2 regions of the Streptomyces sp. NPDC051180 genome follow, and region 1 is predicted to be linked to the other one. Evidence: riboswitches for the same ligand, from Rfam matches in the RefSeq annotation. Region 1 holds a riboswitch; the other holds the start of a gene.
What was found. A riboswitch is a leader RNA that binds a small molecule or an ion and turns the genes downstream of it on or off. The one in region 1 is predicted to bind S-adenosylmethionine.
Positions count from the first base shown of each region.

Region 1 (3,985 bases):
CGGTCGGGTGACGGGAGGGTGCAAGCGACTCTCGACGATCGGGATGTGGCGGGAGGGGCGTGCGGGGGCGCGCGTGAGGGCGGGGGAACGCGCGAGGGGTCCGCATCCCCTCAGGGATGCGGACCCCTCGACGGCGTTGCGTCGGTGGCCGATCGCGCCGCGCTCAGACGGCGAGCTTGACCATGTCCGCCTGCGGACCCTTCTGGCCCTGCGAGATCTCGAACTCGACTCGCTGTCCCTCTTCGAGGCTGCGGTAGCCATCCATCTGGATCGCGCTGTAGTGGACGAAAACATCCGCACCACCGTCGACCGCGATGAAGCCGTAGCCCTTCTCCGCGTTGAACCACTTGACGGTGCCCTGAGCCATGCCTAACTCCCCTATTACTGGCCCTTGCGCGGGACCCGCACCTCGCGGAACCCGGGTCAGACCCTGCGCCGGAACGCGTCGACCGCCGCTGAATGTATCTGCCCAACTGCCCTCTGCAACAGGTCATTCGAGCGAGAATTCTGGGCGCGACGGAAAGGGGAATTGGGGAGAATCCCCTGGATGCCGGGGCAAGTCGGGCCCGGCAAAAGGCGCAGAACGTACACAACGCACAGGCACTTTGGCTGCTTCTTGTCGCGCGGGGACGCCTTTTCATATGCGTCCGGCATGAGCAGCGGAGGGGACTTCCCCAACTCTACCCCGCTCAACCATGCAGAATTGCCCCTTCCGCTTATTGTCGCGGAAGGGGCAATTCAAGAAAGACGGGGCACGGAACGGCTCAGCAGCCGCCGGCCACCGCGGGGATGATCGAGACGCCGGCGCCGGCCGGGGTGGCCGTCTCCAGACCCTGCTCGAAGCGCACGTCGTCGTCGTTCACGTAGACGTTGACGAAGCGGCGCAGCTTGCCCTGGTCGTCCAGGACGCGGGCGGCGATGCCCGTGTGGTTCTTCTCCAGGTCGGCGATGACCTCGGCGAGGGTCGCACCCTCGGCCTGCACCTCGGACCGACCGCCGGTGTAGGTGCGGAGGATGGTGGGGATGCGGACGTTCACGGCCATGTCTTCGTAACCTTTCAGAGGGCCAGGCCGGCGTCGCGGAACGCGTCCAGGCTCGGGCGGATGGTGACGGTCGCCTGAGAGGTGTCGGCCACCGCGTCCAGGGTCTTGAGGCCGTCGCCGGTGTTGAGGACGACGGTGGTGAGCTCCGGGTCGATCAGACCGGCCTCGACGAGCTTCCTGGTGACGCCGACGGTCACGCCGCCGGCGGTCTCGGCGAAGATGCCCTCGGTCTGCGCCAGCAGCTTGATGGCGTCCACGACCTGCTCGTCGTTCACGTCCTCCACGGCGCCGCCGGTGCGGCGGGCGATGTCGAGGACGTACGGGCCGTCGGCCGGGTTGCCGATCGCGAGCGACTTGGCGATCGTGTTCGGCTTCTGCGGGCGGACGACGTCGTGGCCGGCCTTGAAGGCCGCCGAGACCGGGGAGCAGCCCTCGGCCTGGGCGCCGAAGATCTTGTACGGCTTGTCCTCGACCAGGCCCAGCTTGATCAGCTCCTGCAGACCCTTGTCGATCTTGGTGAGCTGGGAGCCGGAGGCGATCGGGATGACGAGCTGGTCGGGGATGACCCAGCCGAGCTGCTCGCAGATCTCGAAGGCCAGCGTCTTGGAGCCCTCGCCGTAGTACGGGCGGAGGTTGACGTTCACGAAGCCCCAGCCCTCGCCGAGCGGGTCGCCGATGAGCTCCGAGCAGAAGCGGTTGACGTCGTCGTAGTTGCCCTCGATGGCGACCAGGTCACCGCCGTAGACACCGGCCATGACGACCTTGCCCTGCTCCAGGTCGTGCGGGATGAAGACGCAGGAGCGGAAGCCGGCGCGGGCGGCGGCGGCGCCGACGGCGCCGGCCAGGTTGCCGGTGGAGGAGCAGGAGAGGGTGGTGAAGCCGAAGGCGCGGGCCGCTTCGAGGGCCTGCGCGACGACCCGGTCCTTGAAGGAGTGGGTCGGGTTGCCGGAGTCGTCCTTGACGAAGAGCTTGCCGGAGGCGACACCGATCTCGCGGGCGAGGTTGTCGGCCTGGACGAGCTTGGTCCAGCCCGGGTTCAGGTTCGGCTTCTCGGCGACGTCGGCCGGGACGGGCAGCAGGGGGGCGTAGCGCCAGATGTTGGCGGGGCCGGCCTCGATCTGCTTGCGCAGCGCCTCGGGGTCACCGGTCGGAAGGTCGTACGCGACTTCGAGAGGTCCGAAACAGAGCGCACAGGCGAAGATCGGACCGAGCGGGAAGAGCTCTCCGCATTCGCGACACGAAAGCCCGGAAGCGGGACCGAGGTCGACGGTGGTGGCGGGAGCGTCAGTCTGTACAGCCATGGAGGCGAGGCCCTTTCTCCTCATCTTTCCCATGACGAATTTTTCGCCATGAGACGGATTTGGCACCTTCCCTAGCCGGGGACCTCGCTGGAGGACGAGTAACCGACTGGAGGGTTGCCGGGGCTTCAACGGGCCGTTTCCCTCTGCCCCTCTGGATGAGCGGTATTCGATTGTGAAGCGCGGTGGACTTTCGTTCCCACGCTCCGACGCGGTCGGCACCCCGACGTGCATCGGGGATCCGCGTTGTTCAAGACTGTAACCGAAGGCCCGGATGCTTGGACCGGCCGTCCGTAACGCGAGATGGAGATCACGTGCTGGAAGAGGTGGAGCGCTGGCTGGACCGGCGGTCCTGGTCAGTGGCCGACCGGCCGCTGGAGCGGATCCTCGCCGCCAAGCGTTCGACGACCGTCAGCGTGGTGCTGCCCGCGCTGAACGAGGAGGCGACGGTCGGGGACATCGTCGCCGTCATCCGCCGCGAGCTGATGTCGGAGGCGGTGCCGCTCGTCGACGAGCTGGTGGTGATCGACTCGGGCTCCACGGACCGCACGGCGGAGGTGGCGGCGGCGGCCGGGGCGCGGGTGGTCGCCCGCGACGCGATACTCCCCCGGATGCCGGCCGTGCCCGGCAAGGGCGAGGTCCTGTGGCGTTCGCTGATGGCGACCCGCGGGGACGTGGTGTGCTTCGTCGACGCCGACCTGCGGGAGTTCTCCGCGGACTTCGTGACGGGGATCGTGGGCCCGCTGCTCACCGAGCCGGACGTCGACTTCGTGAAGGCGATGTACGACCGGCCGTTCGGCGACGCCCCCGAAGGGGCGGCGTCCGGCGCCGCCCCGGCCCAGGGCGGCCGGGTGACGGAGCTGGTCGCCCGCCCGCTGCTCAACCTGCACTGGCCGCAGCTGGCCGGCTTCGTGCAGCCGCTCGGCGGCGAGTACGCGGCCCGGCGCTCGCTGCTCGAACGGCTGCCGTTCCCGGTGGGGTACGGGGTGGAGCTGGGGCTGCTGGTCGACGCGCTGCACACGGTGGGCCTGGACGCGCTCGCCCAGGTGGACGTGGGGGTGCGCAGGCACCGGCACCAGGACGGGCAGGCGTTGGGCCGGATGGCGGCGGCGATCTACCGGACCGCGCAGCTGCGGTTGTCGCGGGGCCATCTGGTGCGGCCCCGGCTGACCCAGTTCGAGCGGGGGGAGAAGGGCTTCGAGCCGCGGACGTACGCGGTGGACACCGAGGAGCGGCCCCCGATGGCCGAGATCGCGGAGTACGCGCGCCGCCGCGTGGCGTAACGCCCCATGATGATCCTGTTTGCATACATTTCCCCTTCATGGGCTGCAGACACCATCACCCGGGCACCGTGCCGGCGATCGTCGCCCGCACGGCCGCCGTCGTCCTCACGGCGGGCTCGCTCGCGTTCGCGGCGGCCGGTCCGGCCGCCGCGGACGGGGCCGAGCCCCTCGGCGGGCGGTACGGCGCCGCGCCGCACGGCTCCGTCCACGCGGACCCCGGCACGGTCTCCGGCGCGCGCCGGGAGACCGGCCCCACCGAAGCCGTCCCGGCCGGCCGCGCGGCGCCCCTCGCCCACGCGGCGCGGATCGGGCACCCGGCCCCCGGACCGCCCCGCGGCGGCCCCTCGGCCGCGGCGGGCGA
Region 1 is NZ_JBFBBC010000012.1:125,308-129,292, reverse strand. It holds gene AB0424_RS22215 (cold-shock protein) at 164-367, opposite strand; gene AB0424_RS22210 (MoaD/ThiS family protein) at 765-1,043, opposite strand; gene thrC (threonine synthase) at 1,058-2,344, opposite strand; SAM riboswitch class I at 2,362-2,506, opposite strand; gene AB0424_RS22200 (glucosyl-3-phosphoglycerate synthase) at 2,656-3,624, shown strand; gene AB0424_RS22195 (hypothetical protein) at 3,663-3,985, shown strand, end outside.

Region 2 (3,985 bases), on a different contig from region 1:
AGCGCGAGCACCACATCGCGCAGCGCCCGCGCAACGCTCCGACGCGCACCGCCTTCGGTGTCGCCTGGATCACCGCGTACATGGTCATGCTCATCGGTGGTGGAAACGACCTCTGGGCGACCCACTTCCACCTCTCGCTGAACTCGATCACCTGGTTCGTCCGGATCTTCTTCTTCCTGGGCCCGGTCATCGCGTTCATCGCCACCAAGCGGATCTGCCTCGGCCTCCAGCGCCGCGACAAGGACAAGGTGCTGCACGGACGCGAGTCCGGCATCATCAAGCGCCTGCCGCACGGTGAGTTCGTCGAGGTCCACGAGCCGCTCAGCCAGGGCGAGCTGCACCGCCTCACCGCTCACGAGCAGTACGACGCCGCGGAGCTTCCGCCGGCCGTCGACGAGAACGGTGTGGAGCGCAAGGTCGGCGCACTGGAGAAGCTCCGGGTCAAGCTGAACAAGGGCTACTACGGCGGCGACAGCCAGATCGCCAAGCCCACGGTCGAGGAGTACAAGGAGATCCAGAGCGGCCACGGCCACCACTGATCACCCTGAACTCCTGACTTCCTGAGAGTCGCCACGGCGAGAGCCCCGTCCATTCGATGGACGGGGCTCTTTGCCGTCCCCCGGGGTCGATAGGGTGGGTGCGTATCCGTCACGATCACCAGGAGCTGCCATGAGCGCTGCGACCCCCGCTGGAGGACCTACGTCGGCGGGCCGCTCCTGGCCCGTCCTGCTGAACGGTCTGCTGGACGGCAAGGACCTCTCCGCCGACGACACGGCCTGGGCGATGGACCTGATCATGAGCGGCGAGGCGACCGACGCCCAGATCGCCGGCTTCATGGTGGCCCTGCGGGCCAAGGGCGAGACCGTGCAGGAGATCGCCGGCCTCGTGCGGACCATGTACGCGCACGCCAACGTGATCGACGTGCCGGGCCCCGCCGTCGACATCGTCGGCACCGGCGGCGACGGCGCCAAGACGGTGAACATCTCCACGATGGCGTCGATCGTGGTCGCCGGCACGGGCACGAAGGTCGTCAAGCACGGCAACCGCGCCGCCTCCTCCGCCTCCGGCTCCTCCGACGTCCTGGAGAAGCTCGGCATCAACCTCAACCTGACGCCGCGACGGGTCGCCGAGGTCGCCGAGGAAGCCGGCATCACCATCTGCTTCGCGGTGAAGTTCCACCCCTCGCTGCGGCACGTGGCCGCGGCCCGCGGCCAGCTCGGCATCCGGACGACGTTCAACGTCCTGGGCCCGCTCACCAACCCGGCCAAGGTGAAGGCCCAGGCGGTCGGCGTCGCCGACCCGCGCATGGCGCCGATCGTGGCCGGAGTCCTCGCCGAGCGGGGCAACTCCGCCCTGGTCTTCCGCGGCGACGACGGGCTGGACGAACTGACGACCACCGCCACCTCCCGGGTGTGGGTGGTCAGGGACGGCCGGGTGACCGAGGAGCGCTTCGACCCCCGCGACGTCGGCATCGCACTCGTCCCCCTGGAGGCGCTGCGCGGCGCGGACGCCTCGTACAACGCCGACGTCGCCCGGCGGCTGCTCGCCGGGGAGACCGGTCCGGTACGGGACGCGGTGCTGCTCAACGCGGCGGCGGCGCTCACCGCCCTGGAGCCCGGCACGGGCACCCTCGCGGAGCAGCTGGCCGCGGGCATCGCGAGAGCGGCCGAGTCCCTCGACTCCGGCGCGGCCCTGCGGTCCCTGGAAGGCTGGATCGCCGCCAGCAACGCCTGACCTCCACCCGATCCCGAGCACGACCCCGGTCCACCATCCGGACCGGGGTCTTGCGCTTCGTCGATCATGTGGCAGGATGCTCTACAGGTCACGAGTGACAGCGTTTTGGCCCCGGCTTGCTGTCCGGCAACCCTCCGTCCGTGGCGGGGTGCCCCGGGTGATGACCAGGCCGTAGGCAGCGAGGTCTACGGCAAGCGCGGACCCCTCGAACACCAGGGGTCCTGGTCTCTCGAGGAGCTTTTTCCGTGAGCAAGCGAATGCGATAGGGCGAATCCGCCCCTTCTTCACCCTCGGAACAGGGTCACTTCGGCGTACCCGCACACCCGCGGACGTCCCCCGTCGCCTCCGAGGCATCACCCGTACCCCGCCGTGTCCGGCCGCGTACGGGATCACCGAAGCCATCCGCACCGCCCGCCGGGAGATACCGCCATGTCCGCACGCCCGAACGCCGCCACCGCCACCGTCGCCGACGAGTCCGCCGACCCCTGCTGCGCCGCCCCGCTGCCCGTGCTCGGCCGGGACGTCACCGTCCCGCTCGTCACCGGCGGCGAGGTGACCTACGCGGCGCTCGACTACGCGGCCAGCGCGCCGGCCCTCCAGCGGGTCTGGGACGACGTCGCCGCGTACGCCCCCTACTACGGCAGCGTCCACCGCGGCGCCGGCTACCTCTCCCAGCTCTCCACCGACCTCTTCGAGAACAGCCGCGTCACCGTCGCCGAGTTCCTCGACTGCCGCCCCGGCGACCAGGTCGTCTTCACCCGCTCCACCACCGACTCGCTCAACCTGCTCGCCCAGGTCGTGCCCGCCGGCTGCGAGGTCTTCGTCTTCGAGACCGAACACCACGCCTCGCTGCTGCCCTGGCGGGACGCCCGCGTCACCTACCTCAACGCGCCGCGCACCCCCGCGCAGGCCGTCGCCACCCTGGAGCGCGCCCTCGCCGACCGGGACCCCCACGGCCCCGCGCTGGTCTGCGTCACCGGAGCCTCCAACGTCACCGGCGAGCTGTGGCCGGTGAAGGAGCTCGCCGCCGCCGCGCACGCCCACGGCGCCCGGATCGTGCTCGACGCCGCCCAGCTCGCGCCCCACCACCCCGTCTCCGTGAGGGAGTTGGACGTGGACTGGGTCGCCTTCTCCGGCCACAAGCTGTACGCGCCCTTCGGCTCCGGCGTCCTCGCCGGCCGCTCCGACTGGCTCCAGGAAGCCGAGCCCTACCTCGCGGGCGGCGGCGCCTCCCGCAAGGTGGCGCGCCGCGCCGACGGCGGGGTGGACGTCGAGTGGCACACCACGGCGGCCCGGCACGAGGCCGGCTCCCCGAACGTCATCGGCGTCTACTCCATCGCCTCCGCCTGCAAGGCCCTCACCGAGGCCGGCTTCGAGGGACTCGTCGCCCGCGAGCAGCACCTCGTCGACACCGTCCGCGCGGGCCTCGCCGAGGTACCCGAGGTGCGGGTGCTGTCGCTGTTCGGCGACGACGCGCCCCGGGTCGGCGTCATCTCCTTCGTCGTGGACGGCTGGAACAGCTCCCACTTCGCGGCCGCGCTCTCCGCCGAGTACGGCATCGGCGTCCGCGACGGTCTGTTCTGCGCCCACCCGCTCGTCCGCACGCTGCTCGGCAGCGACCCGCAGGACCCGGGGGAGTGCGGCGCCCCGGAGGCCGCGCCCGGCGAGCGCTCGCTCAACGCCATCCGGGTGAGCTTCGGCGCCGGCACGCCGGACGAGCACGTCGAGCGGTTCGTCCGCGCGGTGAAGGAGCTCGTCCGGGACGGCGCTCAGTGGAAGTACCGCACCGAGGACGGCCGCTGCGTCCCCGACCGCGGCTGATCGGTCACTCGTACGGGTGAAGGGGGCCTCCCCGGCGGGAGGCCCCCTTCCTGTGTCTCGCGGTCCTGGGGTCTCAGGACTCCAGGCCGATGGCGAAGGCCGCCTCCAGATCGTGCTGGGAGTACGTGCGGAACGCCACGTGGGTGTCCGTGGCCTCGACGCCCGGGATCTTGCTGATGCGGCCGGGGATGACGTCCGCCAGGTCGTCGTGGCGGGGGACCCGGACCATGGCGATGAGGTCGTAGGTGCCGGTCACCGAGAAGACCTCGCTGACGCTGTCGAGCGCGGCGATCGACTCGGCGATCTCGGGGATCCGGTCCACGCTGGTCTTGATGAGCACGATCGCGGTGATCACGGCTGGCTTTCTCCCTCGGTCGCCGCGGCTGGAGCCTTCACTCTATCCCCACCCCGGTAGCACCCCCAGGCGTAC
Region 2 is NZ_JBFBBC010000002.1:408,153-412,137, reverse strand. It holds gene AB0424_RS05315 (cytochrome bc complex cytochrome b subunit) at 1-539, shown strand, start outside; gene trpD (anthranilate phosphoribosyltransferase) at 670-1,734, shown strand; SAM riboswitch class IV at 1,821-1,937, shown strand; gene AB0424_RS05305 (aminotransferase class V-fold PLP-dependent enzyme) at 2,164-3,555, shown strand; gene AB0424_RS05300 (Lrp/AsnC ligand binding domain-containing protein) at 3,629-3,910, opposite strand; gene AB0424_RS05295 (rhomboid family intramembrane serine protease) at 3,907-3,985, opposite strand, start outside.
Region 2: it holds a riboswitch for S-adenosylmethionine, as region 1 does, so the genes downstream of both, AB0424_RS05305 (aminotransferase class V-fold PLP-dependent enzyme) here and thrC (threonine synthase) in region 1, are expected to answer to the same signal.